DNA from 4 places in the Solibacillus ferritrahens genome. Region 2 is predicted to be linked to each of the others. Evidence: riboswitches for the same ligand, from Rfam matches in the RefSeq annotation. Region 2 holds a riboswitch; each other region holds the start of a gene.
The links. Region 2 has a riboswitch for S-adenosylmethionine ahead of SNE38_RS00270 (methionine ABC transporter ATP-binding protein). Riboswitches for the same ligand answer to the same signal wherever they lie in the genome.
Positions count from the first base shown of each region.

Region 1: it holds a riboswitch for S-adenosylmethionine, as region 2 does, so the genes downstream of both, metK (methionine adenosyltransferase) here and SNE38_RS00270 (methionine ABC transporter ATP-binding protein) in region 2, are expected to answer to the same signal.
Region 3: it holds a riboswitch for S-adenosylmethionine, as region 2 does, so the genes downstream of both, SNE38_RS16750 (bifunctional homocysteine S-methyltransferase/methylenetetrahydrofolate reductase) here and SNE38_RS00270 (methionine ABC transporter ATP-binding protein) in region 2, are expected to answer to the same signal.
Region 4: it holds a riboswitch for S-adenosylmethionine, as region 2 does, so the genes downstream of both, SNE38_RS11870 (O-acetylhomoserine aminocarboxypropyltransferase/cysteine synthase family protein) here and SNE38_RS00270 (methionine ABC transporter ATP-binding protein) in region 2, are expected to answer to the same signal.

Region 1 covers NZ_JAXCLE010000025.1:28,102-36,526, reverse strand. Annotated here, with positions in the region: gene SNE38_RS17450 (alpha/beta hydrolase family protein) at 1-245, shown strand, start outside; gene pckA (phosphoenolpyruvate carboxykinase (ATP)) at 373-1,959, opposite strand; SAM riboswitch class I at 2,160-2,276, shown strand; gene metK (methionine adenosyltransferase) at 2,604-3,800, shown strand; gene SNE38_RS17435 (gamma carbonic anhydrase) at 3,907-4,419, opposite strand; gene SNE38_RS17430 (alpha/beta hydrolase) at 4,556-5,359, shown strand; gene SNE38_RS17425 (alanine/glycine:cation symporter family protein) at 5,492-6,958, shown strand; gene SNE38_RS17420 (pyrimidine dimer DNA glycosylase/endonuclease V) at 7,025-7,432, opposite strand; gene SNE38_RS17415 (tRNA (mnm(5)s(2)U34)-methyltransferase) at 7,474-8,055, opposite strand; gene SNE38_RS17410 (TIGR01212 family radical SAM protein) at 8,052-8,425, opposite strand, start outside.
Region 2 covers NZ_JAXCLE010000001.1:45,063-53,487, forward strand. Annotated here, with positions in the region: gene gltB (glutamate synthase large subunit) at 1-1,009, opposite strand, end outside; gene SNE38_RS00255 (LysR family transcriptional regulator) at 1,128-2,030, shown strand; gene SNE38_RS00260 (MetQ/NlpA family ABC transporter substrate-binding protein) at 2,107-2,913, opposite strand; gene SNE38_RS00265 (methionine ABC transporter permease) at 3,074-3,742, opposite strand; gene SNE38_RS00270 (methionine ABC transporter ATP-binding protein) at 3,735-4,763, opposite strand; SAM riboswitch class I at 4,921-5,024, opposite strand; gene SNE38_RS00275 (thioredoxin family protein) at 5,086-5,388, opposite strand; gene SNE38_RS00280 (toprim domain-containing protein) at 5,396-5,722, opposite strand; gene gcvH (glycine cleavage system protein GcvH) at 5,815-6,195, opposite strand; gene SNE38_RS00290 (arsenate reductase family protein) at 6,275-6,631, opposite strand; gene SNE38_RS00295 (acyl-CoA dehydrogenase family protein) at 6,964-8,425, opposite strand, start outside.
Region 3 covers NZ_JAXCLE010000022.1:18,141-26,565, forward strand. Annotated here, with positions in the region: gene SNE38_RS16740 (globin-coupled sensor protein) at 1-676, shown strand, start outside; gene hemG (protoporphyrinogen oxidase) at 845-2,230, shown strand; SAM riboswitch class I at 2,333-2,430, shown strand; gene SNE38_RS16750 (bifunctional homocysteine S-methyltransferase/methylenetetrahydrofolate reductase) at 2,540-4,384, shown strand; gene metH (methionine synthase) at 4,377-7,805, shown strand; gene SNE38_RS16760 (GNAT family N-acetyltransferase) at 7,869-8,381, shown strand.
Region 4 covers NZ_JAXCLE010000011.1:13,747-22,171, forward strand. Annotated here, with positions in the region: gene SNE38_RS11840 (response regulator transcription factor) at 114-806, opposite strand; gene SNE38_RS11845 (EamA family transporter) at 936-1,802, opposite strand; gene SNE38_RS11850 (DNA-binding protein) at 1,921-2,151, shown strand; gene SNE38_RS11855 (hypothetical protein) at 2,423-3,436, shown strand; gene SNE38_RS11860 (homoserine dehydrogenase) at 3,535-4,521, opposite strand; gene SNE38_RS11865 (hypothetical protein) at 4,750-5,148, opposite strand; gene SNE38_RS11870 (O-acetylhomoserine aminocarboxypropyltransferase/cysteine synthase family protein) at 5,337-6,641, opposite strand; SAM riboswitch class I at 6,761-6,875, opposite strand; gene SNE38_RS11875 (DASS family sodium-coupled anion symporter) at 7,232-8,425, shown strand, end outside.

The DNA of each region.
Region 1 (8,425 bases), on a different contig from region 2:
CAGAAAACTATGAAAGCCGTACGCCATTATACAAAATTGAAAACGTTCAATCACCACTATTGATTATACATGGAGCTGAAGATCAACATGTCAAAATTGAACATGCCTATCAATTGGAGCGATATATGAAAGGCGAAGGGAAACAAGTTGAGACATGGTATTCATCTAGGCTGAAACATCATTACCCACCGAAGCTGAATAGAGAAACAGTGAAAAAAATCTGTGAATGGATGAAACAACAGTAATTCAAAAAAGGGATGCAGTGTGAAAATACACTACATCCCTTTTACTATGATATATTTTTAAGTTTGACGTCGTAGTATTAGTGCAGACTACATCGTCAAACAATATGTCGAGCTAATCATTAGTAATTTATACTAATGGACCGCCTTTTTTCACGATAGCTTCATCAACATCGGCAAATTTCGTGAAGTTGTTTTTAAATAGCTCTGCAAGTTCAGTAGCCTTTTTGTCGTATGCAGCAGTATCAGCCCATGCAGCACGAGGATTTAATACGCTAGAAGGTACTCCTTCAATAGCTACTGGAATATTTAAACCGAATACTCCATCTTGTGTTGTTTCAATATTGTCTAATTCACCGTTAATGGCAGCGCGTACCATTGTACGAGTATAGGCAAGTTTCATACGGTTACCAACACCGTATTCTCCTCCTGTCCAACCTGTGTTTACTAAGAACACTTGTGAACCATGCTCGTCAATTTTCTTACCTAACTGATCTGCATAGACTGTTGCAGGAAGTGGAAGGAATGGTGAACCGAAGCATGTAGAGAATACTGGTTCTGGCTCAGTAACACCACGTTCTGTACCTGCTAATTTTGAAGTGAAGCCACTTAAGAAGTGGTACATCGCTTGCTCTTTCGTTAATTTTGAAATAGGAGGCAATACGCCAAACGCATCAGCTGTTAAGAAGACAATTGTGTTTGGATGACCTGCTACTGATGGTAATACGATGTTATCAATGTAATCGATTGGGTATGCAACACGAGTATTTTCTGTTAAAGAACCATCATCATAATCACAAATACGTGATTCTGAATCAACCGCTACATTTTCCAATACAGAACCGAAGCGAATTGCATTGTAAATTTCTGGTTCATTTTCAGCGGAGAGGTTAATTGTTTTTGCGTAACATCCACCCTCAATGTTGAAAACACCATTATCAGACCAACCGTGTTCATCATCCCCAATTAATTTGCGGTCGCAATCAGCCGATAAAGTTGTTTTACCAGTACCTGATAGACCGAAGAATAATGAAACGTCGCCTTTTTCGCCAACGTTAGCAGAGCAGTGCATTGGGAAAATACCTTGTTCTGGTAATAAGTAGTTCATAATCCCGAAAATTGATTTTTTCATTTCGCCAGCGTATTCAGTACCACCGATTAAGATGATTTTCTTTTCAAGAGATGTTATAATAAATGTTTCCGAACCAGTTCCATCTACTTCTGGATCTGCTTTAAAGTTTGGAGCAGAAACAATTGTAAAGTCAGAGACATGTGCAGCTAATTCTTCTGCTGTAGGACGGATGAATAATTGATGACAAAATAGGTTATGCCAAGCATATTCGTTAATTACTTTAATCGATAATTGAGAGTCTTTGTCAGCACCCGCAAAACCGTTGAATACAAATAATTCATCGCGTTCTTTTAGGTAGTTTACAACTTTGACATAAAGCTTATCAAATACTTCTGAAGAGATAGGACGGTTAACTTTACCCCAATCTATTTTATCTTTAGAGTTCTCTTCTTCAACGATATATTTATCTTTAGGTGAGCGACCAGTATATTTACCTGTTTCAGCACGTAAAGCGCCTTCAACAGTTAACATTGCTTCTCCACGTGATGTAGCTTTTTCAACTAATTGTGGAACAGATAATTGAGTTTTGATGTTTTCCCCGTTTAAAAGTTCTTTCAGCTCGTTAGCAATTTCTACCGAATTCATCTATTAAATACCATCCTTTTTTATAGTATTCCCTTATAGTAGGGGAGTTGTTTATTAATTCAAAAATAGTATAACACATTGAAGGATATAATCTATACTAATTATGAATTATTTTTTGTGGAATTTTTAACTGTTTAAAATCGGACAAAATTTATTGACAGCCTTTATTTTTTTAGGTAGGATGTGTAATTGAACGGATACTCTTATCCCGAGCTGGTGGAGGGGCAGGTCCCTATGAAACCCGGCAACCTGTGCATATTATATGCGTGTTGGTGCCAACCTGATGCAAGGGCAAAATTACCCTTGAACGATAAGAGTGAAAGGTAACGAAGCATATATATCCTTTCCTCACGCGTGATGAACGCGGCTAATGAGTGAAAGGATTTTTTTGTTTAATATGAATTGTATATAAATAAGAAATGACCTTTCAAAACCTCGTGTCAAAGCAATTAAGCTTGACGTTTATCGTGTCTCGCCTTGCAGTAAAATATACTGCTCTAGAGACTTGATTGGTAAAACCATTTTCTACTCTGAAAAGTAGGATTTACTTTATCGAAAATATAAGCGGGCATGGGTAATGAGTACCGTATCGTTTTCGTTTTAAAATATAAAACAATTGCCAAAGTGAATTAGGAGGAAATGACATGAAAAATCGTCGACTGTTTACATCAGAAAGTGTAACGGAAGGACATCCAGATAAAATTTGCGATCAAATTTCGGATGCCATTTTAGACGCCATTTTAGCAGCAGATCCAAATGCACGTGTAGCTTGTGAAACTACGGTAACAACAGGCTTAGTATTAGTATCTGGTGAAATTACAACTACTACTTATGTAGATATGAAAGGGATTATCCGTGATACTGTAGCAGAGATTGGCTATACACGCGGGAAATATGGTTTTGATGCAGAGAACTTAGCTGTACTAGTTGCAGTTGGTGAACAATCACCGGATATTGCACAAGGTGTAGACCAAGCGTTAGAAGCACGTGAAGGTTCAATGACGGATGATGAGTTAGAATCAATCGGTGCTGGAGACCAAGGTTTAATGTTTGGTTACGCTTGCAATGAAACGCCTGAACTTATGCCTATGCCTATTTCTTTAGCACATAAATTGGCGCGTCGTTTAACGGAAGTACGTAAAACAGGAGAATTAACGTATTTACGTCCAGATGGTAAAACACAAGTTACTATCGAATATGATGAAAATAATATACCGGTCCGTGTTGATACAATCGTTATTTCCACACAGCATGATGAAGAAGCAACATTAGAACAAATCCAAAAAGATATTAAAGAACATGTAATTAAACCAGTTGTTCCTACTGAATTATTAGATGAAGCAACTAAATATTTCATTAATCCAACAGGTCGTTTCGTAATCGGTGGTCCAAAAGGTGATGCTGGTCTTACAGGTCGTAAAATCATCGTAGATACGTATGGTGGTTACGCACGTCACGGCGGTGGTGCATTCTCTGGTAAAGATGCAACGAAAGTAGACCGCTCTGCAGCATATGCAGCGCGTTATGTTGCAAAAAATATCGTTGCGGCAGGATTAGCGGATCGTGCAGAAGTTCAACTGGCTTATGCAATCGGTGTTGCGCAGCCAGTATCAATTGCAGTAGATACATTCGGCACTGGTAAAGTAGAATCTGCCAAAATCGTAGAATGGGTACGTGAGCTATTTGATTTACGCCCGGCAGGAATTATTAAAATGCTGGATTTACGTCGACCAATCTATAAACAAACAGCAGCATACGGACATTTCGGACGTACAGACATTGATGTACCATGGGAAAATACAGATAAAGCGGCTGAACTTAAAGAAAAAGCCGGACTTTAAAGAGGAAAGGAGCGTTCAGTCAAATGGACGGCTCCTTTTCTATTATTATGGAAAATAATATACTTCCTTCATTTATATGGTAGGTGAGTTGAAAGATAGCGAAATGTCATTTCTGTAGTGATTTATAGTATTGTCCCTTCGCTACGTATTCATTAATTATGCGATCCATATCTGCCCGGTCCTCTGCATTTACTTCACGTACAACTTTTGCTGGGCGCCCCATAGCAAGAGAATTGGGAGGAATCACTTTTCCAGGTGGTACGAGACTGCCTGCACCAATAAATGCTCCTTCACCTATTTCTGCACCATCCAAAATGATGGAACCCATACCGATTAAAGCGCGTTCTCTTATTGTACAGCTATGTAATGTTACTTGATGACCTACTGTTACTTCATCTTCAATAATGAGCGGATAGGCAGGGCTTTGGTGAAGACAACTTAAATCCTGAATACTAACTCGATCTCCAATAATTGTTTTATTCACATCACCACGTATCACTGTATTAAACCATATGGAAGTATTTTCCCCTATTGTCACATCGCCAGTAATTGTTGCATAATCAGCAATAAAGGCAGTTGGGTGAATATTTGGTGATTTATCTTTATAAGGGTATATCATGTTCAATTCCTCTTTTCTTTTATAGAATGTATTATAGCTATTGTAATCGTATCAAATCACTATTAATTTTCAATTATCATCTTTTAACTTTATATAATAAATTATAGCAGACTGTTTTATGTAAGGAGGATTGACCATGTGGAAATGGGAAACAGAGCATCAACCAAAAGCCGTAGTCGTTATTCTACATAGTGCATATGAACAGCATCGGTGGTACGCATGGTTAATCGAAAAATTTCGGAGTGCTCGCTTCCATGTAGTAATGGGGGATTTGCCTGGGCATGGTGAGCAAGGAAAGTATGCAAGATATCATGACGAAAATTTTGAAGAATACTATAATTATACAAAAGTGTTATTAAAGGTTGCTCTAGAATATAATTTGCCTCTTTTTATTGTAGGTAATGGATTAGGCGCATCTATTGCAGCGTACGTGCTGCAGAAAAATAAAATAGAATGCGCAGGTGTTGTCCTTACATCACCGTGGCTTCATTTTAAATTAGCGCCTGGGAAACTATCCAATGCATTATCAAGCTTTAGTGCTATAACATCGAATGTGAAATTAAAACATGAATTGAGCATACAATATTTCACCCGTAATACAGATGTATTGATGGAGTTAAAGGAGCAGTTACCATTAAATAGTATGGTGACTGTTAAATGGTATCGGGAATGGCAGCAAATGACACGAATAATCCGTGATCCTGAAAATAAATTCCCTGATATTCCACTGTTACTAATGACTGGGGAAAATGATAAAATAACGGACATTAGTACTTCTAAAAAATGGATGATGGAACAAAAACTTTCAGAATTTCACTATAAACAATGGAATGGATGCCTGCATAGCTTGTTTTTTGAAGTGGAACGTGAAGAAGTTTTCCGGTACACAATTGATTTTATTAATAATGTCTTAAGAGACCTTGGATATATTGTAGAATAATAAAAAATCTAACAAAAGTCGAATTTTGTTAGGTTTTTTTTTAATTTTAGCAAAAAAATATATCGAAATTTTAGAATATTTGTAATATACTAAATTTCTAATTAATACAATAGTTCAACAAGGGGGTAAAATATGGATTTTATTAATGATTTTGTAGGATGGGCCAATAATATATTATGGGGTCCTGTAATGATTTACGGTATTTTAGTCGTAGGTTTGTTCTTTTCAATCCTGACAAAATTTGCTCAAGTCCGGTTAATTGGGGACATGTTCAAGTTAATGTTTAAAGGAGAAAAATCAGAGGCAGGTGTATCTTCGTTCCAGGCATTATCCATTGCTTTGTCTGGTCGTGTCGGTACAGGTAATATCGTTGGTACAGCTACAGCCATCGCGTTCGGTGGTCCTGGTGCGGTATTCTGGATGTGGGTTACTGCATTTATTGGAGCATCAACAGCCTATATGGAATCGACTTTAGCGCAAATCTACAAAGAAAAGAAAGATGGTCAATATCGTGGTGGACCTGCATTCTATATTGAAAAGACAACAGGTATTCGTGCCTTAGGTATTATTTTTGCCATTGCGATGATTGCATCTGTTGCATTTTTAATGCCGGGTGTTCAGGCAAATGCGATTGCCGGCGCGGTAGATAATGCATTTGGAATTGAACCTTGGATCACTGGTTTAGTTACAATTCTTTTGTTGGCGGTTATTATTTTCGGCGGTGTTAAGCGTATTGCAAATGCTGCGCAAATTTTAGTTCCATTTATGGCATTAGCTTATTTATTGGTAGCGGGTATTATTATTATTATGAATATTACAGCTGTGCCTGATGTATTTGCTTTAATTTTCCGTAGTGCCTTTGCGACAGATGCTGTATTCGGCGGGATGATCGGGAGTGCAATTTTCTGGGGTGTAAAACGAGCGATTTACTCAAACGAAGCTGGTCAAGGTACAGGGGCACATCCTGCTGCCGCAGCAGAAGTATCACATCCAGTAAAACAAGGTCTTGTTCAAGCAGCATCAGTTTATATTGATACACTATTAGTATGTTCTGCAACAGCATTAATGATTTTATTCATGGGTACATACAACGTACATGACGGTAGCCAAGACGGTCCATTAATCGAAGCAAAAATGGATGAGACAATTACTTATTCAGGCTTTACTCAAGCAGCAGTAAATGACGCGTTCCCATCTTTAAATAACTTCGGATCTGGATTTGTAGCGATTTCATTGTTCTTCTTTGCTTTCACTACATTAATGGCATACTATTACATTGCGGAAACAAATGTTTCGTATATGCTAAATGGGAATGCCAGAAGGATAGGAATTTTCTTAATGAAATTCGTATTATTGGCTTCAGCATTTTACGGCACTGTTAAAACATCGGATTTAGCTTGGGCATTCGGTGACGTAGGGCTAGGGTTAACGGTTTGGATTAACGTCATCATGCTATTATTCATCATGAAACCGGCTCTTATAGCTTTAAAAGACTATGAGCAGCAGAAAAAAGAAGGTAAAGACCCAGTATTTGATCCAATAAAACTCGGAATTAAAAACGCGGATTTCTGGGAGACATATAAGAAGCAAGATAAATAGAATAAAAGGAGCAGCCTATAATAGGTTGCTCCTTTTAATATGCGAAGAACTTTTTGAATGGACCAGTTATTTGGAATCTCTTTTTTGCGAGTAAAAATATAATTGTAATGCATCAAATTGTTCTTTTGAAAAATCTTTTTGTCCTCGAATATATTTTTCATATAAATTATAATAACAAATAGTTAAATACTCGTCGTTATGATGATCTTTAAAGGGTGTGTAATTCGGGGGAATTGTTATATCTGTAAAATAGCGCTCCATTTTATCAATCGTACGAATTGTAATATTACGGACCAGCATTTCTTTAAGTACAATTTGTGTGTAAATATATAGATCTTCTTTTGGATAGTCATATACATAATTAATAAGTATATGGCGGTCTTCCTTAGCAAATATACTATTCAATTCCCGCCATTGGGCAAGCAACTGGCTTTTTGGGATAAATGGGATGAGCTCGGTGTGCCATAAACGCATATAATTCACCTCTTTACTAGATAAAAAAGAGCTAAGAAAACTTAGCCCTCTTTCGGAAATTCTTTTACTTTTTCTAATGCAATAATAAATGGTGGGTCATTTTTTTGATTCATAAATTCATAGCGTAAAACATGAACATGCTTTTGGGATAAATTACTGACAAATTCAATTACTTCATTACGCTCATCTTTGCCGCCCTCATGTCCATAATATACAACTAATACAATAACTCCGCCAACTTTCAATAATGTTAAAAGGCTTTCGATTGCTTGGATTGTAGTATCAGGTCGAGTAATAATCTCATGATTGCTGCCAGGCAAGTAGCCTAGATTAAAGATAGCTGCAGCAACAGGTTTATTTATATATTTGGCTACATTTTCATGCCCGTCCTTTAATACAATTGCCCGGTGCTCAAGTGCATTGTCTAGTAGACGGTGTAGTGTGGCATCAACCGCTTCCTTTTGCACATCAAACGCATACACATAGCCATTATCACCTACAAGATTTGCTAAAAAAAGTGTATCATGTCCATTGCCTGCTGTAGCGTCGACCGCAATTTCACCTTCTGAAACTGATTTTTTCAATAAAGTTTGAGCATATTGAATAACACGTTCTAATATCATTTTGCAATTTCCGCCTTATAGTACTTTCCTTGATAAGAGCCACGTCTTTCCAACTCTGCATCTATGCCATTAAGTACTTCCCATTTGTTTACAGACCACATCGGACCAATCATTAAATCAATTGGACCATCACCAGTTATGCGGTGGACAATCATTTCAGGTGGAAGAATTTCAAGCTGATCTGCTACAAGCTGAACATATGCATCTTTTTCCATAAACTCCAGCATGCCTTTTTCGTATTGCTTCACGAGCGGCGTTCCTTTTAAAAGATGTAGAAGATGAATTTTAATGCCCTGTACATCAAGTTTTGCCACTTCACGAGCTGTTTCCATCATCATATCGTAATCCTCTAAAGGTAATCCGTTAATAA
Region 2 (8,425 bases):
GATATTGATAAAATGCTTTACGGTCTTCTTCAATGCGCGGATTTTCCGTCCATGGCTCAGGAATCATCATCATCGCTGCCTCGGCCGGTGAGCGTCCTGCTAATACTAAAAATTCGAACGCATTATCAAGCATGGAAGAATCTGAGCCTGTTGCATCGATAATTGGTAACAGCTTTTGCAAATCCTCTCCAAAAGCCTGTGATACAAATTGTTGCTCACGTGCCCGCATCCAGTTAATATTCCCACGTAATGTGTTAATCTCACCATTATGAATGATGTAACGATTTGGATGCGCGCGTTTCCAGGACGGAAATGTGTTCGTTGAGTAACGTGAATGAACAAGCGCTAAAGCAGAAACAAAGCTTTCATGTTGTAAGTCAATATAAAATTCGCTTACTTCTTCCGGCGCCAATAAACCTTTAAATACCATTGTTTGACTTGAAAGACTTGGGATATAAAGTTCGAAACCTTGCTCAACCGCCCAATGTTCCAATTGTTTACGTATAATATATAATTTCCGTTCAAATATTTGTTGATTTTGTGAATGAGCTTTTATAAATACTTGTCGTACAACCGGTGCAGTAGATTTTGCAATTTCACTTAAATTTTCTTTATTGATGGGAGCAGTTCGCCAACCGATAAGTTCCTGACCCTCTTGTTGGATTAATTCGTTCATTTTTTGTTCAATTTTCGTACGTTCGGTTTCATCGTTCGTAAAGAAAATTTGCCCTACACCGTAAGCTCCCTTTTCAGGTAAGTTAGTTTCCGGACAATTTAATTTAAAGAAGTCGTGTGGAATTTGTACCATTAATCCTGCTCCGTCGCCTGTCTTACCGTCCCCTCCACGTCCAGCACGATGCTCTAAACGACATAACATTTCTAAACCTTTTTTTACAATCGTATGTGATGGTTTCCCTTTTATGTTAGCGTACATTCCGATGCCACACGCGTCATGTTCAAACTGTGGATTATATAAACCTTGTGCTCCTGGCAACTGGTGAAAACTCATATTAATTCCCCCTCATTCTTTCAATAACGTATTTACATTTTAAAGTTTTCGAAATAATATAAACAATATATAGTTTGGATATAAACAATCTATTTTTTAGATGAATGGGGTGGGATTAGTGGAACTAAGACAATTACGTTACTTTGTCGAGGTAGCAGAACGAGAACATATTTCAGAGGCAGCTGAGCATCTACACGTTGCCCAGTCTGCAATCAGCAGACAAATCGCCAATTTAGAAGAAGAGCTTGGAGCCGCACTTTTCGAGCGTATTGGACGTAACGTCAAACTGACACCGATTGGTAAAACTTTTTTGGAACATAGCATTACCGCACTGAAGGCAATTGATTTTGCCGCTAAACAAGTGGAAGAATACCTAGACCCGGCAAAAGGGGTTATTAAAGTTGGGTTTCCAACAAGTCTAGCAAGCTATGTATTACCATCAGTCATTTCCGCATTCAAAAAGGAATATCCGGACATCGCTTTCCATTTGCGCCAAGGTTCTTATAAATATTTAATCGAAGCCGTTAAAAATCGGGAACTTAATTTAGCGTTATTAGGCCCTTTACCCCCTAAAGATGAATCAATTAATACAACAGTTTTATTTAGCGAAAGTATTCATGCATTACTGCCCGCAACACATCCATTGGCAAAAAGGGATACGATTAATTTAGTCGATTTACGAACTGATCAATTTGTCCTTTTTCCAGAAGGTTATATATTAAATAAAGTAGCTGTAGACGCTTGCCGCTCTGTAGGTTTTATGCCAACCATTACTTCAGAAGGAGAAGATATGGACGCTTTGAAAGGGCTTGTAGCAGCTGGAATTGGGGTCACACTTTTACCAGAAAGCTCTTTATACGATTCCACGCCTCGTATGACAGTAAAAGTACCCATTGCAACTCCATCCATAAGACGGACAGTCGGCATTATTGCACCATCGACCCGCGACCTCGCCCCATCTGAACAAGTATTTGTAGATTTTGTGTCTAAATTTTACTCACGTTTAACAAGATTCCAATGAAAAAAAGAGATTAGTTGAGAATCTTCTCAGCTAATCTCTTTGCAGTAAGTGCCTAAATAAAGCAACTCCATATATTTTATTCGCCTGAAACTGGTACTACAGAGCCGCCCCATTCTTCAAGGATAAAATCTTGAATTTCTTTTGAACGTAATGCATCTACTAATGCTTTAATTTCTTTAGAATCCTCTTCACCAGACTTTACAGCAATAATATTTACATACGGTGATTCACTTGATTCGATTGCGATTGAATCTTCCAGTGGGTTAATGCCATTATCAATTGCAAAGTTCGAGTTGATTAATACAGCATCACCTTCTTCATTTTCATACATTTGCACTAATAGTTCAGCTGCAGTGTTTGCATCAAATACGAAGTTTTTCGGATTATCTACGATGTCTTTTGTTTCTGCTTTTGTTTTATCAATACCATCTGCTAATGTAATTAGACCTTGTGCTTCAAGTAATGAAAGCATACGTCCATGATCTGCTACTGAGTTTGACAGTAAAATCGTTGCCCCTTCAGGAAGTTCATCCAATGAATTGTACTTTTTAGAATATACGCCGATTGGCTCGATATGAATACCACCAGCATTTGCAAAATCATAATCGAAATCTGCTTTTTGTGCTTCGAAGTAGGGAATGTGCTGGAAGTAGTTTGCGTCTATATCACCATTTTCTAGATCTTGGTTCGGAAGGACATAATCTGTATATGTAGCAATCTCCAGCTCAATGCCTTGTTCCTCTAAAATTGGTTTTACTTTTTCTAAGATTACCGCGTGCGGTGTATTTGAAGCACCGACTTTTAGTGTATCGTCATCTCCTCCACATGCTGCTAATGCTAAGACTGAAGCTCCTAAAATAATGCTTGATAATAATTTTTTCATCTGTTTTTACCCCTATCTCTATTTGTTATTTTTAGCCATTATTAACCGAACAATTTTTATATTCAGTAAATTGAATGTATAAACGCGCACTCTTGTAAGTTTGCGTTTATTATTGTTCAAAAAACTTTGGCTTATATAATTATGACCTGTAAGTCACGAACTATCGTTTATCCACTTTTACCGTAATAAAGTCACCAATATATTGAATAATGAATACTACAACTAATATTAAGACTGTCGCCATAAGCGTGACATCTGTACGGTTACGCTGGAATCCATCAAGGAACGCCAAATTCCCTAGTCCACCTGCTCCAATAATGCCAGCCATTGCTGTATAGCCGACTAAAGCAACTGCTGTTACTGTTATACCGGAAATTAGTGCTGGTAAGCTTTCCGGAATTAGTACTTTCCAAATAATAGTCGATGTTTTGGCTCCCATCGAGCGCGCTGCTTCGATAACACCTTTATCAATTTCTCTTAGTGCGATTAATACCATGCGGGCATAAAATGGTGCCGCTCCGATAATAAGCGCTGGTAATGCTGCATTGGCACCCCGAATTGTTCCCAGTAAAAACTTTGTAAATGGAATTAACAAAATAATTAATACGATAAAAGGAATCGAACGGAAAATATTTACGAGTGATCCTGTTAAAAAGTGAACGATTTTATTTGCCCATAACTGGTTGTCGCTTGTTAAAAACAATACAATTCCTATTAGAATTCCGAGGATAAATGTAATGACTGTCGCTACAGCTGTCATATAAACAGTTTCGTATGTTGCATCAAGCATTTTACCCCAGTCAACGTTCGGAAATAATTGATTAAGCATGCTCAATCACCTCCGTTTGAATTTCCTGCTTAGTTAAGAAGTTTAATGCCTTCTCTACTTCATGTTGCTCACCATCGATATGAATAAATAACGTACCGAATGAACCACCAGTTGTATTGGAGATTTTCCCGTGAACGATATTAACAACTATGTCAAATTGCTTGATCATCTGAGAGATAACCGGCTGTTCTGTCGTTGCCTCTGCAAATGTTAATTTGGCAATTTTCCCTGCTGGATAGTTCGCTAAGATTTGCTCTAGTGAGGCTTGCATTTCCTGTGTTTCCCCAGAAGCCTGTGAAACGAAATTTTTTGTGATCGGCGCTTGTGGATTTTGGAAAACCTGTAGCACATCTCCCTGTTCCACTACTTTCCCTGCCTCCATAACAGCCACACGGTTACAGATTTTGCGAATAACATGCATTTCATGGGTAATCAATACAATTGTTAAACCGATCTTTTTATTAATATCTAGTAATAGCTCTAAAATCGAATCCGTCGTCTCAGGATCAAGTGCTGAAGTGGCTTCATCACATAGTAGAACTTCCGGGTTGTTCGCTAATGCGCGGGCTATACCGACACGTTGTTTTTGACCACCTGAAAGTTGAGATGGATAGGCTCTTCCTCTTCCTTTTAAACCTACAAGTTCAATAAGCTCTTCTACTCGCTTTTCACGCTGAGTTTTTGAAACACCTGCGATTTCAAGAGGAAATGCGATATTTTCTTCGACTGTACGTGACCAAAGCAAATTAAAGTGCTGAAATATCATACTAATTTTTTGGCGTGCTTCTCTTAACTTTGCCCCTGAAGCTTTAGAAATATCCTGTCCACCTACAATAACTGAACCTGTTGAAGGTTTTTCCAGACCATTTAATAGGCGGATCATTGTACTTTTACCAGCACCACTGTAGCCGATAATACCGTATATTTCTCCTTTTTTTATGGATAAGCTAACATTGTCTACCGCTGTAAGCTCACCGTTTTTTGTGTTATATACTTTCGTGATATTTTGTATATCAATCATGCGTTGTACCCCTTCTCTTGAAATAACCTACCTGTAATTTCAATATAATGTTTTTGGTGTTTTTTTCGCATCTTCGAAAATAAAATTACACCAAAAAAACCTTCCTACTCACGACAAGTAGAAAGGTTTCACATAAAAATTTATACGGTAAACCGTTCTCTCATCTTTCAAAGTTTAAACTTTGTGTGAATTGGCACCTTTGCATAAAATGCTGGTTGCCGGGCTTCATAGGGCACTTCCCTCCACCTCTCTTTATAAGAGTAACGTTATTAAGTTTTATTATTATGTCTGTTACTTTATCATGCTAAAGAGAAGACGTCAATTACTTTTTTAATATTTCATACAAAAATGGTACGGATTTAAATGCATATAACTTTTTTATCACTTTTCCATTCTCAGAAACAATTAAACAAGGTACGCTTTCAATTTTCAAATCGTTGGCCAAACCTTCTATATAATTGATATTTGCCATACCTAATGGTAAATCTGGTAGTAATTTCTCGATTACTTTTAGCATTTTTTCAGATATCTCACAAGTACCACACATTGGAGTGTATAGAAAAAATGCTGTTTGATCATATTGTTGTATATTTTGTTCCCACTGCTCTCTTGACCATTGTTCCATATATAAGTCATCCTTCTTTTATTGAAAATTTTGCTTGTATTAATAAGTTCCGTAAAATTATAGTAGGCGTTTTTTCAACCTCTACATATTCTTGAGGTATGATAAGCTGTTTTACTTCAGGATATGCTCGGTTCATTAGTTTTCTTAACTTTTCACCATTCTTGTCTGCATCAAACATTGTTACAATTTCATAATGCTCATAGTCTTCTAGTAATTCGATTAAATTGACTTCGCTTATTGTTCCGTTTGTACAAAGAATAGTAACTTCTTCAGCCAATAGGGGTATTAACCTCATTTTATCAGCTCGTCCTTCAACTACAATGCATTTTCCCATAAAGATACGCTTCCTTTCATCAATTACGGCTATCTATACAATATCAAAAAAACACCAAAACCTTTAACTTTTAGGCTTTGGTGTTTAAATATTTATTGTTCAATTAATGCAGAATAAGCATCTGCATCCATTAATTCTTCAACTTCTGCATCGTTTGTTACTTCAATCGTAACCATCCAAGCAGTTCCGTATGGAGATTCATTTACGTATTCTGGGTTGTCTAAAAGTTCTTCGTTAATAGCAACAACTTTACCTGAGATTGGCGCATAAAGTTCCGAAACAGTTTTAACAGATTCTACACTGCCGAATGGCTGATCCTTTGAAATTTCGTCGCCTACTTCCGGTAACTCGACAAACACGATGTCCCCTAATTCAGATTGCGCAAAATCCGTAATCCCGATTGTTGCTTTGCCGTCTTCCATTTTTACCCACTCATGCTCTTTTGAATAAAGTAATTCTTTAGGTGTGCTCATTAAAAAACCTCCATTATTATGTAGTACATTCAACTTCATTTTGCCATATTTCGTTCGGAAATACAACGTGAATACCGGTTTATTTCCATGTTTCCGAGAAGTCAGACTCCTTAAAACCTAATGTTAATTTTTTACCATCTGTTACAATCGGACGCTTAATTAGCATACCCTCTGAAGCTAATAACTCCAATTGCTCATCTTCAGACATTGAAGGCAATTTGTCTTTTAGTTCCAGCTCACGATATTTCATACCTGAAGTATTAAAGAATTTCTTTAAAGGTACCCCACTCGCTTCATAATACGCTTTAAGTTGTTCTTTAGTAGGCGTTTGTTCAACAATGTGAATATTTTCATATTGAACATCGTTTTCATCTAACCATTTCTGTGCTTTTTTACATGTAGTACATTTTGGATATTGGATAAATTTCACTGTCATAAATGAACTCCTCTTTACCATTGATTTTCCCTTATTGTAACGGATATAGAAAAACAAATCAAAATTGGAATTACATTGTGGGAGTTATATTGAAATTAATTAATATTAGAAGATTTTTGATGATATTAGAATATCTCGAATGCTTTTAAGAAGTAATCATTTTCTTATTCGAAACTTTTGAAAACATATTAGAAAAACAGCCACTTTTATTAGAACATGCGATTTAAATTAGCACCGTTTAAAGTATATTAGAACTTTTTTCGTTTTATTAGAAAATCTATTCCGTAGAAAAAATCGGATACAGCTTCCTGCATCCGATTATATTCTATCTATTAAACTACATATTTTTCAGCATCGATTAATTTCGCTGCTGCTTCACGCTTTTTCGGAATTAAGTTGTAAGGGTTGTTACGTGTTAATTTACGTAATGCTGATAAGATCATACGTGCATCATCGCCTTCAACTGAAGCGATTAATGTTTCTTTTGCTTCTTTTTCGATTTCTGCAAATGCTTCTTGGCAGAAGATTTGTGTATAAAGAATTTTTTGTGCCGCTTTTCCTTCACCGTCACGCTCAATTGCTTTTTGTGTACGGATCACTACAGATTCCATTGCATATAATTGGTTCGCAATGTTTGCAATGTTTACTAGAATTTCTTGCTCTGCATCTAGTTTGGCACCGTAGCGTTGTGCTGCTGCACCTGCTGCAAGTACAGCAATTTTCTTCGCATTTTTCACTAAATATTTTTCTTGCTCTAATGCTTCGTTACCGATTTCTTCCGGCATAAGCATTAATAATTCATTTTGTAATTCCTGTGCTACTTGTAATAGAGGTAATTCACCTTTTAGCGCTTTTTTCATGAAAGTGCCTGGCACGATCATACGGTTAATTTCATTTGTACCTTCGAAAATACGGTTAATACGTGAGTCACGGTAAATGCGCTCTACTTCGTATTCAGCCATAAAGCCATAACCACCATGTAATTGAACTGCTTCGTCTGCTACGTAATCCAAAGTTTCAGAACCGAATACTTTTGCGATCGAGCACTCAATTGCATACTCAGCGATCGCTCCAGCAATTGCTTTACCGTCTTTTTGTTCTTCGTCTGATAACTGATTCAAGCGATCTTCAAAGTAACCAACTGTACGATAGTTTAAAGATTCTGATGCATAAATGTGAGAAGCCATTGATGCGATCTTTTCTTTTGTTAAGTTGAAATCCGATAATTTAGTTTTGAATTGTTGACGTTGGTTTGTATAAGCTACTGCTAATTCAAATGCACGTTTAGATGCACCTACAGTACCTACCCCTAATTTATAACGTCCAATATTTAAGATGTTGAATGCGATAATATGACCGCGCCCTACTTCACCAAGTAAGTTTTCTACCGGCACTTGTGCGTCTTCTAAAATTAACGTACGAGTAGAAGAAGATTTAATCCCCATTTTCTTTTCTTCCGGACCAACTGAAACTCCAGGGTATGAACGCTCTACGATGAATGCTGTAAATTTATCGCCATCGATTTTAGCGTACACAACGAATACATCTGCAAAGCCTGCATTTGTAATCCATTGTTTTTCACCATTTAATACATAGTGTGTACCTGCTTCATTTAATTTGGCAGTTGTTTTTGCACCTAATGCGTCAGAACCTGAACCTGGTTCTGTTAATGCATATGCCGCAATTAACTCACCTGAAGCTAATTTCGGTAAATATTGAGTTTTTTGCTCATGGTTACCGAATAATACGATTGGTAATGAACCGATACCAACATGTGCACCGTGAGTAATTGAG
Region 3 (8,425 bases), on a different contig from region 2:
GACAATGTCTGAGCAAACAAATGCATCGTTCCAACAACTGAGTGCACAATCCATGGTCATTGTATCCCATTCGAAAAAAGCGAGTGATATTTCATCGGTGGCTACAGAACAGGCAAATCAAGGGAAAGCTCAAGTTCAGCATCAATCAGAGAGTATGACTGCAATCAATCAATCAGTAGCAACGATTTCGTCAGAAATAGATAAACTAGCTGACATATCAAAAGAGATGGAATCCACGATGGGTATAGTAACAAACATTGCGAATCAAACTAATTTATTGGCGCTAAATGCAGCGATAGAAGCAGCCCGTGCTGGAGAAGCTGGTAAAGGCTTTGGTGTTGTAGCCGGGGAAGTGCGGAAACTATCGGAGCAGACGAAAAATTCAGCAATAAATGTAGAGGGACTGTTGCAAAATACAGATATCCGAACGACAAAGCTACTCGAATCATTGCAGGAAATAAAAGCAGCGATACTTATCGGGGAAGAAAGTATGAAATCTACTGAAGTTCAGTTTAATGCTATTGTTAATTCAATGGTTGAGACGAAAAAGCAAAATGATTTAGTCGAGCAAGAGGTGGGGCTAATTGGAGACGTTATAGTAGAACTTGCGGGTGCCTTTGATTTAGTAACAAATTCTGCAGATTCATTGGCGCAAATTTCGCACGACTTAGAATAACTTAAAAGAAAGCTATGCGAAAGGTTCTTCCTTTTTGCATAGCTTTTTAATTTGAAATTATAAGCGATGACTTTAAATTTTGAAAATTGTTTTATCTGCCTGTCCATATCTCTGGTGAAAACGATTATACTAAGAGAAGAAAAAGTGAACGAAATAGGAGAGAACAACATGAAAACAGTAGTAGTTGTAGGTGGCGGGATTACTGGATTATGTACGATGCACTATTTAAAAAATCAAATGCATGAAAAGAATATTGAAGCGCGGTTAGTATTAATAGAGAAAAATCAGTATTTAGGCGGAAAAATACATTCAGAGTATGAAGAGGGATTTATTATGGAAACCGGTGCGGATTCCATTGTAGCGCGTCATCCCAATGTGCTAGAGCTAGTGAAAGAGCTTAACTTTGAATCGGAGCTTGTTTATAACGAAACAGGCATTTCTTACATTCATACTAATAATGAGCTGCATGCTATTCCCGCAGGGTCAACATTCGGCATTCCGATGAGTGTGGAATCACTTATGTCGAGCACGTTAATTTCAGAAGAAGGAAAGAAAAGGGCATTACAGGATATTGAAATTCCAAATAAAGATTTTACAAAGGAAAGTTCAATTGGTTCATTTTTAGAATATTTTTTAGGTGAAGAAATTGTGCAAAAACAAATTGCTCCTGTATTGGCAGGGGTTTATTCAGGTGATTTATATCAGCTGAGCTTAGCGTCAACGTTACCTTATTTAGTAGATTATAAAAATAATTATGGGTCGATTATGAATGGTTTTGAAGCAAATCGCGAGCAGTTTGAAAAAGCAGCAGATAAGAAGTTTATTTCTTTTCGAAAGGGTTTATCTACATTAATTGACCGTCTTGAAGAGCAGTTGCCAGAAGTGGAATTCATAAAAAGGACCGCAACAGAGCTAATACGAAAAGTAGGCAGACAGTATGAAGTCGTTTTAGAAAACGAAACGATTATAGCGGATATCGTTGTTCTTGCCGTACCAAATGATACAGTACGTACTGTATTGCAAGACGACAATTTGGATGTACAGCTTGAAAAGTTTACAACGGCATCTGCTTTAACGATGTATGTTGGCTTTGATGTACCGGACAATGTTTTACCAGCAGACGGTACAGGTTTTATTGTCTCCCATAATAGTGATTTAGTATGCAATGCATCTACATGGACAAGTCGTAAATGGAAGCATACGTCAGCAGAAGGGAATCTGCTCGTTCGTTTATTTTATAAAAACATTAATCCGCGATATGAAGAGCTGGTAGCAATGCCTGATGAAGAGTTGAAGAAAGTCGCAATGGAGGATATCCGATTAAGTTTGGGTATTGAAGCGAAACCGACCGTCGTAAATGTTACGAAATGGATCAATCAGATGCCCCGTTATGATTTAGCGCATAATGAAGCGTTATCAAAAGTTGTAGATTATTTACAAGTGCACTACCCGAATCTGCTTTTAGCTGGATGTTCCTACTTTGGGGTAGGGATTGGTGCATGTATTCAAAATGGTAAAAAAACGGCGGAACAAATTATTACACGAATTATGTAAAGAAATACTTTATTCGGCTAAAGGGTATTGACGTCTTATTTAGATAACGATATGATTACTTAAATAATTTTTAATTTTAAATTTTAGAAAAATTCATATAATTTCTTATCGAGAGAAGTTGAGGGACTGGCCCGTTGAAACTTCAGCAACCAACATTATGTCAGGTGCTAAATCCAGTGGCGATTGCCAGAAGATGAGAAGGGATTAAGTTGACGACTGACAACTATCAAGCCTTCTTTTGCTTAATGAAAGAAGGCTTTTTTGTATTAAAAATATACTGAAAATACTGTGAATGATGGAGTGGAAGCAATGGGTTTACTACAAGATTTAAAAACACGCGTTTTAACGGCGGATGGAGCAATTGGAACTTTACTTTATTCCTATGGGTTGGATTACTGCCATGAGGAAATGAATATTGCACGGCCTGAAATTATCGAGAAAATTCATAGTGAATATATTGCTGTAGGTGCAGACATTATTCAAACAAATACATATGGAGCGAATGCGATTAAGTTAGCTCGATATGGTTTTGAAAGTCGTGTAAAGGAATTTAACGAAGCTGCGCTGAAGATTGCGAAGCGAGCAGCTGCTCCGGGGGGACAGTATGTTCTGGCAACAATCGGTGGCATTCGAGGGATTCGAAAAAGTGATGCAACATTAGATGAAATCTTAGCTGCCTTTCAAGAGCAAGTGGAAGTATTACTAGCTGGTGAACCGGATGGATTCTTACTGGAAACGTATTACGATTTTGAAGAATTATCGCATTGTGTCCATCTATTACGTTCAATGACCGATTTACCGATTATTGCACAAGTAACGATGCAGGAGCCAGGTGTACTTCAAAATCAAATGACATTAAACGAAGCACTACAAGACCTTGAACGAGTAGGTGCAGATATTGTTGGAAGCAATTGCCGTTTAGGGCCATTTCATACAATTCAGGCTTTTGAAGGGGTAAATCTACCTAAAACCGCCTTTCTATCGGCATACCCAAATGCTTCTCTTTTAGATATAGAAGATGGGCGTGTTGTATATGAATCAGAAACCGATTATTTTGCACGTGCAGCTGTAGAGCTTGTAAACCAAGGGGTGCGTTTAATTGGTGGTTGTTGTGGGACTACGCCGAAGCATATAGCAGCAGTAAAAAAATATTTAGCAAATTTAACGCCAGTTGAAACAAAAGAGGAAAAGCATGGCCATACGCAATTTGTTCGTATTGCAGAACCTCGAAAGCAGGAACCGCTTCATGAAAAAGCAAAACGTGAGCGTTCTGTTATTGTGGAGCTTGATACACCACGACATCTTGAAATTGAAGGCTTTGTTGAAGGGGCAAAACAATTGGCGAACGCAGGGGCGGACGTTATTATGATGGCCGATAATTCGCTTGCTTCACCCCGTATAAGCAATATTGCGATGGCGGCTATTTTGAAGGAACATGGTATTCGTTCATTGCCGCATTTAACATGTCGTGACCGTAATTTAATTGGTCTTCAATCGCATTTAATGGGACTGAATGCTTTGGAGCTACATGATATTCTTGTCATAACAGGAGACCCGACGAAAGTTGGAGACTTCCCGGGTGCAACGAGTGTATATGATGTGTCTTCAATGGAGCTAATTTCGTTAATTAAGCAGTTAAATAAAGGTGGTTCATTTACAGGGAAATCGTTAAGAAAACAAGCCGATTTTTCTGTGGCCGCTGCATTTAATCCGAATGTGCGTGTACTGGACCGTGCAGTAGCCCGTTTAGAGAAGAAAATTGAACATGGTGCCGATTATTTCATTTCGCAGCCGGTTTATACGAAAGAAAAAATAATCGAAATTTATGAGGCGACGAAGCATTTGGATACGCCGATTTATATTGGAATTATGCCGCTTACCTCATCACGCAGTGCAGAGTTTTTACACCATGAAGTGCCGGGGATTAAACTATCTGATGAAGTACTTGCTCGTATGGCAGCCTGTGGGGACGATAAAGATGCAGCTACAGCAGAAGGCATTGCCATTGCGAAAGAATTGCTCGATACAGCGTGCAAATACTTTAATGGGATTTATTTAATTACCCCGTTCTTACGTTATGAAATGACACTGGAATTAATGGAATATGTAAAACAATATGATGTGGAAAGTAAAGGAGTTCAGTCAAATGTATAATCACCCAATTCATGAGCAATTACAAAAAAGAATCTTAATCATCGATGGTGCCATGGGGACGATGCTTCAGGCAGAAAATTTAACATATGAAGACTTTGGTGGAGAAGAATTAGACGGTTGTAATGAAAACCTGGTGCTGACAAGACCTGATGTATTAGGTAAGATTCACCGCGAATACTTAGCTGCAGGGGCAGACATTATTTGTACAAATACGTTTGGAGGTACACCGCTCGTTTTAAATGAGTATGATTTAGGAGATAAGGCAGTTGAAATTAATAAGAATGCAGTCAAAATCGCATTACAAGCTGCGAAAGAATTTTCAACAGCAGAATGGCCACGTTTTGTCGCAGGTGCAATCGGCCCTACGACAAAAACATTGTCGGTAACAGGCGGTATTACATTTGAAGAGCTAGAAGAAAACTTTTATATCCAAGCAAAAGCATTAACTGAAGCAGGGGCAGATTTAATTTTGCTTGAAACTTCTCAAGATATGCTTAATGTGAAAGCGGGGACGATTGCAATCCACCGGGCATTTGAGGAGCTTGGTAAAGAGCTGCCAGTTATGATTTCAGGGACAATTGAGCCAATGGGAACAACGCTTGCTGGACAATCAATTGAGGCATTTTATATCTCGATTGAACATATTAAACCATTGTCTGTCGGATTAAACTGTGCGACAGGTCCGGAATTTATGACCGATCATATTCGTTCGTTGGCAGAGCTTTCGACTGGTTATATTAGTTGTTACCCAAATGCCGGTTTACCGGATGAGGAAGGTTGTTATCATGAAACGCCGGATTCATTATCCAAAAAATTGAAAGGTTTCGCAGAAAAAGGCTGGCTAAACATTGTCGGCGGATGTTGCGGGACGACACCTGCGCATATTGCAGCAATTCGAAAAGCAGTAGAAGGCCATAAACCACGCGAGCCGAAAGCCATTACACATGGACATGTCGTATCGGGTATTGAGCCTTTGCAATATGATGAATCGATGCGTCCGTTATTTATCGGAGAGCGAACAAACGTAATTGGTTCGCGTAAATTTAAAAACTTGATTGTTGACGGGAAGTTTGAGGAAGCAGCGGAAATTGCACGTGCGCAAGTGAAGAATGGGGCGCATGTAATTGATATTTGTTTAGCAAACCCAGACCGTGATGAAGTAGAAGATATGAAAAATTTTATGCAGGAAGTTGTAAAAAAGGTAAAGGTGCCACTCGTAATAGATTCAACCGACGAAAAAGTAATGGAAGTTGCACTAAAGTTCTCGCAAGGTAAAGCGATTATCAACTCCATTAACTTGGAAGATGGGGAAGAGCGCTTTGATGCGGTAATGCCACTTGTGAAAAAATACGGTGCCGCACTTGTTGTAGGAACAATTGATGAAACGGGAATGGCAGTTACACGCGAGAAAAAACTGGAAGTTGCCAAGCGTTCATACGAGCTGCTTACGGAAAAATGGGGGATGGCAGCAGAGGATATTATCTTTGACCCGCTAATGTTCCCAGTTGGTACAGGCGATGAACAATATATTGGTGCCGCTGAGGAAACAATTGAAGGAATTCGCCTCATTAAAGAACATTTACCTGGCTGTTTAACAGTACTCGGTGTAAGTAATGTTTCGTTCGGTTTACCACCAGTAGGTCGTGAAGTGTTAAATGCGGTGTATTTATACCACTGTACACAAGCAGGTTTGGACTATGCAATCGTAAATACTGAAAAGCTAGAGCGGTATGCATCGATTCCGGAACAGGAAATCAAACTGGCGAACGATTTAATATTCAATACAAATGATGAAACACTGGCTGTATTTACAGACTTTTATCGTGACAAAAAGAAGGATGCAGTCGTTAAAGAATTACCGGCAACAGTAGAAGAACGCCTCGCGTATTACATATTAGAAGGTACGAAAGAAGGCTTAATTGAAGATCTAAATGCGGCACTTGAAAAATTCGATGCCCCACTTGATATTATAAATGGTCCGTTAATGGCAGGAATGGCAGAGGTAGGCCGGTTATTTAATGAAAACCAATTAATTGTAGCTGAAGTACTTCAAAGTGCAGGTGTCATGAAAGCAGCAGTCGCTCATTTAGAGCAATTTATGGAAAAGGGCGATACGAGTGCTAATAAAGGAACAATGGTATTAGCAACTGTTAAAGGTGACGTACATGATATCGGAAAAAACTTAGTCGATATTATATTAAGTAATAACGGTTTTCGTGTTGTTGATTTAGGGATTAAAGTAACGCCAGCCCAGCTTATTGAAGCAATTCGTAAAGAAAAGCCGGATTTTATCGGTTTATCGGGATTACTCGTAAAATCAGCTCAGCAAATGGTCATTACAGCACAGGACTTCAAAGAAGCAGGCATTGATGTGCCGATTTTAGTAGGGGGGGCAGCATTATCCCGACGCTTTACAGAAACAAAAATTGCCGCTCAATATGATGGACCTGTCATTTATTCAAAAGATGCGATGCAAGGGTTAGAACAGGCAAATCGCTTAATGAATGTAAATGAGCGTGAAGTACTATTGGAAGAGTTACGTGATTCTCGGGAAAAACGACTGGAATCAGACGCAAAACGCGCGGCTCGACCAGTTGCAGTTGCCGTTAAGCCAGTTCGTACAGTGAAGGATGCGGAAGTGTGGAAGCCGAAAGATTTTGTGCCGCATATTAAACCAGAATACTCTATTGCCCATTTACACCCATATGTAAATATGCGTACATTAATCGGGCATCACTTAGGGTTAAAGGGTAATTTAGAGCAAATGCTTGCTGATCAGGATGACCGTGCAATTTTATTGAATGATTTAGTAAATCAATATTTGAAAAGTAATGTATTAAGCGCATCAGGTATGTATCAGTTTTTCCCTGCTCAATCAAATGGTGATGATGTAGTTGTATATAGTCCTGAAGATGCGAAAACAGAAATCCAGCGTTTTACGTTCCCGCGCCAGCAGGTTGAGCCATTCCTATGCTTGTCGGATTACCTGAAGTCGGTCGATAGCGGAGAGATGGATTACATTGCATTAATGGTCGTGACAGCAGGTAAAGGTGTGAGCAAACAGGCAAATGAGTTGAAAGAAGCAGGAAAATTTTTGGAAAGCCATGCATTGCAGGCGACTGCACTAGAACTTGCTGAAGGTTTTGCTGAACGTATTCACCAGGAAATACGTGATCAATGGGGCTTCCCAGATGCGACAGATTTTACAATGCGTGATAGATTTGCTGCTAAATACCAAGGGCAACGTTTCAGCTTCGGTTATCCTGCATGTCCAAATTTAGAAGATCAGGAAAAGCTATTTCATCTATTAAAGCCAGAAAAAATTGGTGTACAATTAACAGAGGGCTTTATGATGGAACCTGAAGCAAGTGTATCAGCGATTGTGTTTGCACATCCGGATGCACGCTACTTCAACGTATAATTCAAAAGCCGTTTCGCCGCATTTTAGGGTGATGCGGCTTTTGCTACCTAGAGGAGGGAATATATGATTCGACGAGCGACAAAGGAAGATGTACCGACAATTTTAGAGATATTTAATGACAATGTCATAAATTCCACAGCTATTTATATGTATAAGGAACAAACGTTGGAACAAAGAATTCACTGGTTTAAACAAAAGCAAAATGCCGGCGAACCATTAGTTGTGTTTGATGTTGATGGGGAAGTAGCGGGCTATGCTACGTACGGAAGCTTCCGTGCTTATCCGGCCTTTCAATATACAGTAGAACATTCGGTATATGTGCATAAAAATCATTATAAAAAGGGAATTGCCAGTAAACTCATGCATTGGCTCATAGAAGAGGCGAATGTAAATGGTGTGAAAACAATGGTCGGCTGTATCGATAAAGAAAATACAGCGAGTATAAAAATTCATGAGAAGCTAGGGTTTACGTACAGCGGAACGGTCCGCAATGCAGGATATAAGTTTGGTCGTTGGTTGGATTTGGTGTTTTATCAGCTAGATCTTGAAGGGCCAGAAAATCCGCTGGAATATTAATGTAGCCTTTGTTTGTTACCTGGTCATATGACAACTGTCATAAA
Region 4 (8,425 bases), on a different contig from region 2:
ATAAAATCTGTTTGACTAAAGGGACAAACCGCCCTGTATAATAATCAAAAAAATACGTTCCGAGATAATAAAATCCGACTACCGCGCTCATTGCCCCAATACATGTAAAAACTTTACTTTTCAATTTTATACCCTAAGCCCCATACAACTTTTAAATAGCGGGGATTTTTAGGATCAGCTTCAATTTTTTCACGGATTTTACGGATATGGACTGCTACAATATTTTCAGCGTTGTATGCAGGTTCATTCCAAACCATTTCGTAAATTTCACTAATCGAAAAAACACGTCCTGCATTTTTTAATAATAGCTCGGTGATTTTATACTCCGTCGGCGTTAGTTTGACAGGCTCCCCGTCAACTCTTACTTCCCTTGCTGCCGCATCAAGCTCAAGTCCTTCGACTAGCGGAGTTGTTTCCCCAAGTCCAAGTGTTCCGAAATTGACATAGCGTCGAAGCTGAGATTTTACACGTGCCAACAATTCTAGCGGGTGGAAAGGTTTCGTAATGTAATCATCCGCCCCAACTGAAAGGCCGTGGATTTTATCTGTCTGTTCCGCCTTTGCACTAAGCATAATAATTGGAATATTACGCTCTGCACGAATTTTGAACGTTGCGGTAATTCCATCCATATTCGGCATCATCACGTCCAAAATTATACAATGCACTTCATTTTGTTTCAGCAGCTCGATTGCCTCATTCCCGTCTGCTGCCTTCAACACCCTATATCCTTCATTTTTTAAATAAATTTCTATACCGTCCCGTATATCCTGATCGTCATCAGTCACGAGCACCGTCAGTTGATCCATCCTACTCACCTCACAACTTTTTCTTATAACTTTATAATAAATGGAACTTCTTAACATCTACCTACTCAAAATCTGAAGAATTTCTTAAGATTATCTTTAGTCTTTGATCATACAGAAAAAAGCTACCTCTTATGAAGCAGCTTTTTTTGCACCTATTGTTAATACTACAATTCCACCTAATAATAAACCAACGCCAATCCAAGCTACAAATGTTAAATGCTCGCCTACTAAAAATACGCCAAGTAATGCTGCTGTTAAAGGTTCGGCCAAGCTTAATGTCACTGCAGCGGACGAACTGATTTTCTTTAATCCGCCTAAAAATAATATGTACGCCAAACTCGTTGCAGCAAGCGCCATAAATAGCATTGCCCAAAGGTTTACGCCTTCTGTTACCCAACTGAAACCATCCTTCGCTGCCAATGGCAATAAAAATAATGCGCAAAGTATAAAGGTCATCGCAACCGCGGGTAACGTTTCCTCGCGTTTCATCAGCTGCTTACTTACATTCGTATACAGGGCAAACATGAAGCCTGCTGCCAGCGCCAATGCAATTCCAACAGGGTTTATCGTTGTATCTCCCTGATTCATAAACAACAGTAAGCAGCCGACAATCGCCAACACGGTGGCAATTGCCCAAACAAGTGTTGGGCGTACTTTCCAAAAGGCCCATTCGATTATTCCTGCAAATACTGGTGAGCTTCCTATTGTCACAACAGTCCCTACCGCCACACCTGTAAAACGGACAGATGTGAAAAACAAGCTTTGAAATAAAGCAATCGCAATCGCAGCCAGAATAGTCCACTTCCATGACCATTGACGAAACGAAATTTTCTTCATAATAATAACTGCGATCAGTAAAACTCCCCCGCCAATTGCTGAACGAATACCAGCAACTGCGAATGAGGAAATACCTTCTGTTAAAAATGTTTGTGTCGTACCGACTGTCCCCCAAAGCATCGCAGCCAATAAAACAAATATGTACGGTAAAATATTCACTATTACACCCCGCTTTTATAACCATTATGCTATCATACGTTGAATAGCCAATCGAGATGAACTTTCTCTAAATTATATTTATAATAGAATTAACCCAAAATTAAAAGGAGGCATCATGATGTATAAATCAGTCGAACAAACTGCAAATGATATAGGCATGCCGGAGCACCAGATTCTACAATACATTTATGCTGGTCGTATTAAAGCAGTGCATGATGGTGAAAACTTTTTAATTAACAGTGCGCAATTTGAAACGTACCATCAGCAGCTTGAGCGAATAAAAGAGGAAATCGAGATTTGGAAAAACACTCCTATCCCAGAAGATGTGGATATTAAGGATGAGGACTAAAGAAAAATGCAAAATCTACTCTTAGAAAAGAGCCTCGGACATAAGCCAAAAACGCCATTTTTCTCCCTGAGAAAAATGGCGTTTTTTTGCTGGCGTAAAATATCCGTTTCTTAATAAGAGTCTTTTCCTTATCCAAGCTCTTTTCGTAATTTAATTTATCTAATTCTAAGAAGCTTACTTAACCAATTTATGTTAATATTAAGTATTATTTACATAAAAATAACTAGGTGGAATTCTAATTTACATTAAAAGCTCTATAAGGGGGATTGTAATGAGAAAGTTTTTATTAGGAGCAGTATGCTTTGCAGGTATACTGAGTGGATGCACTCAATCAAATACAGATCAGACTAAAGAGATACATGATTTAAAAAAACAAGTGGACCAGATGTCACTAGAAAATGAGGCTCTCAGAAAAACGATAACGGATGAAAGAGAAGCACTCGAGGTAGCAATGAATGAACAAGCAAACAGTGATTATTCAACTATTTCATCAAAAAATATCGAAAAGTATCCCCAGACTCTTTATAAGAAAAAAAGCTTAGATATTGATGAAGATGGTGAAGAGGAAATTATTGAATTGTACGTAAATGCAGGAAAAATGGAGAATGGATTATTCGCTTGGGACGATGGTCAGAACTGGTTGTTGTTAGTGCAAGATGGTGAAAATTCTTACCCGCTATTTGATGATTATATTCAACTAGGCTCCCTGGATTTTAGTACCGCAACTTTTGATGGAAAGCCGGGAATTGTGATGCATATGACGCAGCACAGTAATATCATTATCCAAAAAATCACTTACGATCAAAAGGTAAAGGGACTTCAAAAGGAAACCTTTTATAAAAAAGAGAATATGAACGATTATTATAATCCACCCGCTTCCTATGCTCTTTTTAAAGATGCTTATGAACTTATGGGCATAGCCTTTGAGAAAACGGTCCCAATACAAGAAGCCAGTGAAAATACCCTTCAGGACCCTCAGGAGATATGGTATATCATAGAGCCGGTCTTACAGGAATTTAGAAATGCTCAACATCTGTTCGAGCTAGCCTTTACCTTGAATCCTGAACTAAATGTTTCTTTAAACGGTCCCATTACCTTTCTTAACGAAATGATTATCAACACACCAACAGCCGTTCAAGTGGATCAGTTAAAAACGATTTATAGGATGATAAAAGAGAGTGAGATACAAGAGTTAATTATAGAAGAAAACAATCAACTACACCCATCTGTTAGAGACCTGTTTCAAAAATTTGATTCTACCCTTAATGTACAGCAGAGTTCGTAACAGCAACCTAAAGACACCATTGTTTCTAAAGAGGAACAATGGTGTCTTATACTTCATGGATAATATTTAATTCATTAAGTGAGATAGCTTCTCTTTTGTTAAATTGTTACTGTAAAACCTGCCCGTTTGCCAATAATCTCCGCATAATCTTCTACCATGACACTTGCTGTCGGATACATACCTGCTCCTGGTCCGATTACGGATAATGTGCCGATATAGTCTGTTTCCATCGTTACGGCATTAAAGACATCATCTACCGGATAAAGTGGATGTTCATTATTTACTAAGAGCGGTGCAACTTTTGCATGAATTGTACCATCTTCCAGCTTTTCAACTTCTGCCACATGACGGTATCGTAGCCCTTGCGCTTTCGCATCGGCTACTTGCTCGGCTGATATTGTATCAATGCCAATCACTTCTACATCTGCCCAGTTTGGTTGTTCTCCAAATGCTAAGCTTGATAAAATCATCAGCTTTTTAAAGGCATCTTGACCCGAAATATCATTAAATGGATCTGCTTCTGCATATCCTAATTGCTGTGCTTCATTTAATGCCTTTTCAAAGCTCCAGCCCTCCGCACGCATTTTCGTTAAGATGTAGTTTGTTGTTCCGTTCAAGATTCCCTGTACGCATCTTACTTCATTTACAAGCAGGATATTTTTCATCGTTTTTATAATAGGTACACCACCTGCTACAGTTGCCTCAAAGCCAATGAATACACCATTTAACTTTGCTAATGCTTCAAGCTCTTCGCCCCGTTTAGCAAGCATGACTTTATTTGCTGTAATGACATGACATTTAGCCTCAACAGCTCGTTTTAAGTAAGTGAATGCAGGTTCTTCATTTACAATCGCTTCAAATACAACTTGCAGGCCACTTTCCTCCAGTACGTTATCCATCGATTCGGTCATTAAATGCATCGTTCCCGGTACACGCTCGCGACTAGCATCAGTCACTAAAATCTTCGCGACCTCCAGTTCTACACCCAGCTTTTCGCGAAGCTCCTGCCTCTTCTCATTTAAAATATGGTAAATTCCCTGACCTACTGTGCCAAATCCTAAGATCGCTGCCTTGATTGTTGCCATTGCCTTTCTCCTCCAAATTCTTAACACATATATATTGACGAATAATTCAAATAATTTATCTTAAAGAAATTCTATCCTATATAATACATGAAAACAAGGAGAATCTCTCCTAGAAGGACATTTGTTTACTGTAAACGGTCAAATTTCATTTAAATTCTATTGTTTAATAGCTAAATTGGGTAAACAAAAACACTAGCAGAAATTCTCTGGCTAGTGTTTAAAGTTATTTTATACTGCTACATTTACGGAATTATATACGCGCAAACGATGCGCATTTAAAATTTTTGTCATAACAAGTTCTTCTTTTACGGAGTAATTTGGCACCGCATATGGACGTTGCACTAACTGGAACTCGCCGTATTTTAAAAACCATTCGCGTGCAGGAGTTAAAATATGTGCACTTCCATGAATGTTATACTCCTCATCCACTTCCTTTATGACATAGCCTGTTGTTTCTAGATTGTGAGTTTGTTCTGAGAAAGCACTATGCCCAAAAACCTTTTGCCACATGACATTTACATCCGCTAAAATTTGCTGAATTGCACAAGCGTTTATATATTCCTTTACTTCGTTTAATTCATAAATAATATAGGCTGCTACATTTTGTGCACTGTATACTTTCCCCATGTCGAACAACTCCTTTTCTTTCAATAATGCTGCAACATTATTTCAAATATTTTGGTTGGTAGTTTTATTATTCCAATTGTATTACTAGGTATTAACTTTGTCAATAAAACTTATATAAATAGTAGGGATTAATTTTCTAAAAATTGCTTAGCTTCTCGAATGGGAAAAGCTAAGCCTTTTTTAAAGTTTTATGCGTTTGTTTCTGCGCCTACTTCAGCCGCAACTTTCGCTAATGCCTGTTCTAAATCCGCGATAATATCTTCTGCTGCCTCTAAACCGATTGATAAGCGAATGAGCTCCTCTGAAACACCGGCTACTTTTAATTCTTCTGCAGATAATTGTTGGTGTGTTGTACTAGCAGGATGGATAATTAATGAACGGGCATCCCCAACGTTTGCTACATGCGAGAACAATTCCACGTTATCAATTACTTGGCGACCTGCTTCACGTCCGCCTTTAATGCCGAACGTAATAATCGATCCAAAGCCGTTTTTCAAATATTTCTTCGCCAAATCATGTGTTGCAAAATCTTCAAAGCCGTTGTAATTTACATATTCCACAAATGGGTGGTTTCTTAAATACTCTGCAACTTTTTGTGTATTTTCGTTATGTCGGACAATACGCAAATGAAGCGTTTCTAGTCCTTGTAGGAAATTAAATGCCGCGTCAGCAGATAATGTTGGACCAAAATCACGCAATAGTTGAACACGAAGCTTTGTCGCAAATGCAGCGCCTGCTGTGTCAATCCCGTAGCGTAGGCCATGGTAAGAAGTATCCGGTTCCGTAAATCCTGGATGTCTTCCTTGCGTCCAGTCGAATTTCCCGGCATCAACGACAATCCCGCCAATCGTCGTTCCATGACCGCCAATCCATTTTGTTGCAGAATGAATGACAACATCCGCGCCGAATTCAATCGGATTACTTCCATATGGGGAAGCAAATGTGCTGTCGATTAATAAAGGAAGACCATTGTCATGAGCGATGTTTGCTACCGCTTCAATATCCAGTACTTTCAAGCTTGGATTTCCGATAATTTCAGCAAAGATTGCTTTCGTCTTATCAGTAATTGCCGCTAGGAAATTTTCCGGATTTGATTCGTCTACAAACTTGACCGTAATGCCGTAGCGTGGCAATGTTGTTGCGAATAAATTGTATGTCCCTCCGTAAAGAGAACCTGCTGCGACAATTTCATCTCCTGCACCGGCTACATTTAAAATGGAGAATGCCACTGCTGCTGCGCCAGATGATAGCCCTACTGCAGCTGTGCCACCCTCAAGTAAAGCAACACGTTCTTCAAATGCCCCAACTGTCGGATTCATAATACGAGAATAAATATTGCCCGTTTCCTGTAATGCAAATAGACGTTGCGCATGAGCAGTGTCATTGAATGCATAGGCAGTTGTACGATATACGGGAACTGCAATTGCCCCCGTCACAGGATCTGGCTTTTGCCCCCCGTGCAATAATAAAGTTTCTGGTCTTAAATTCGTCACTCTAATAACCTCCTAAAAATTATTCGATGGTGAAATCGGTGTTTTTGAGGAGGATTTTTTAAATGAAAAAAACCCCCTTCAGTTAAGAAGAGGGTTTTGCGTATGAGCAAGTTTGCCTCCTCTTATCTTTCAAAATGACTGTCCATTTTGTAGGATGTAGCACCTTAGTCAGTTGATCACTCACTGGTTGCCGGGCATCTCAGGGCCTATTCCCTCCGCCGCTCTTGATAAGAGATATGTGATTTATGTTCCATCGTTGATTTTCAGTATAAAACAGAGTAATTCTATAAGTCAACCAAAAAATTAAAATTTTCTGATTTTAATTTTATTCTCAAAAATGGTTTATCTCCCTACACTAAAATAATTATACTCTTCTATACAATTTCTGCTTAAAACAAGATTTTTCTCAAGATATTTATTCACCAAATATTAACATTAATCATTTTTCGGAAGTGCTATAATCATAATTGTTAAAGGATTTCCCCTACAATTGGAAATAAAGAATACGTTTGACTTTTAGAAAAATGGGTATATTTTTTCTTATTAATTTATTATTTAACTAAAACTTTAAATGAAGTGAGGCGTTACGTATGGCAACAGAAGCGACAAGTAAACGAAATTTAAAACCTGTATGGATAGTTTTAGCGTTTGCAGCACTCATTACAATTGTTTTACTTCCAAATAGTGGTGGAGATCTTCCCGTTGTTGGACAACGAGCATTAGCTATTTTAGCATTTGCCGTTATATTATGGGTAACCGAAGCCGTAGCCTATCCGGTTAGTTCTGCAATGATTTTGGCATCCATCGCTGTTTTATTGGGTTTGGCTCCGAGTATGGAAGATCCTTCTGTACAAATGGGTACAAATGAAGCATTAAAATTAGCATTAGGTGGATTTAGTAGCTCCTCCGTTGCATTAGTCGGAGCCGCATTATTTTTAGCGGCAGCGATGCAAATTACAAACTTACATAAGCGTATTGCACTGTGGGTTTTATCGTTGGTTGGAACAAAAACGAAAGCATTAGTAGTTGGCGCAATTTTAGTAGCAATTGTATTAGCCTTTGTTGTACCAAGCGCGACCGCTCGTGCTGGTGCAGTTGTACCCATTCTATTAGGGGTTGTCGCTGCATTTGGTTTATCAAAAGAAAGTAGACTTGCGGCGTTGTTAGTTATTACCGCTACTCAAGCTGTTTCAATTTGGAATGTGGGGATTAAAACTGCTGCTGCGCAAAACTTAGTAGCACTTGGTTTTATTAACTCTGAATTTGGAGTCGATATTTCCTGGGGCAGGTGGTTTATGTATGCTGCGCCGTTTTCTATTATCATGTCATTTGTATTATTCTTCGTTATGATTAAATTAATAAAACCAGAAACGGATAATATCGCTGGCGGAAAAGAAATTATCGGTGTGCAATTACAAGAGCTAGGTCCATTAAAACGCAAAGAAATCACGTTAATCATTACATCTATTTTATTATTATTCTTCTGGTCTACAGAAGGAAAATTGCATCCATTTGATACAACAACAATCACCATATTGGCAATTGCCTTTTTACTGACACCTAAAATTGGTGTATTCAATTGGAAAGAAGCTTCTAGCCGTATTGATTGGGGTACATTGATTGTTTTTGCAGTTGGTATTTCACTCGGAACGACGCTTTTAAGTACAAAAGGTGCCGCATGGCTGTCCGATACGATTTTCGGTTCTCTTGGATTAGATACAATGCCTATTTTAGCTACCATTGCATTAGTTACTGTTTTCAACATTGTCATTCATTTAGGTTTT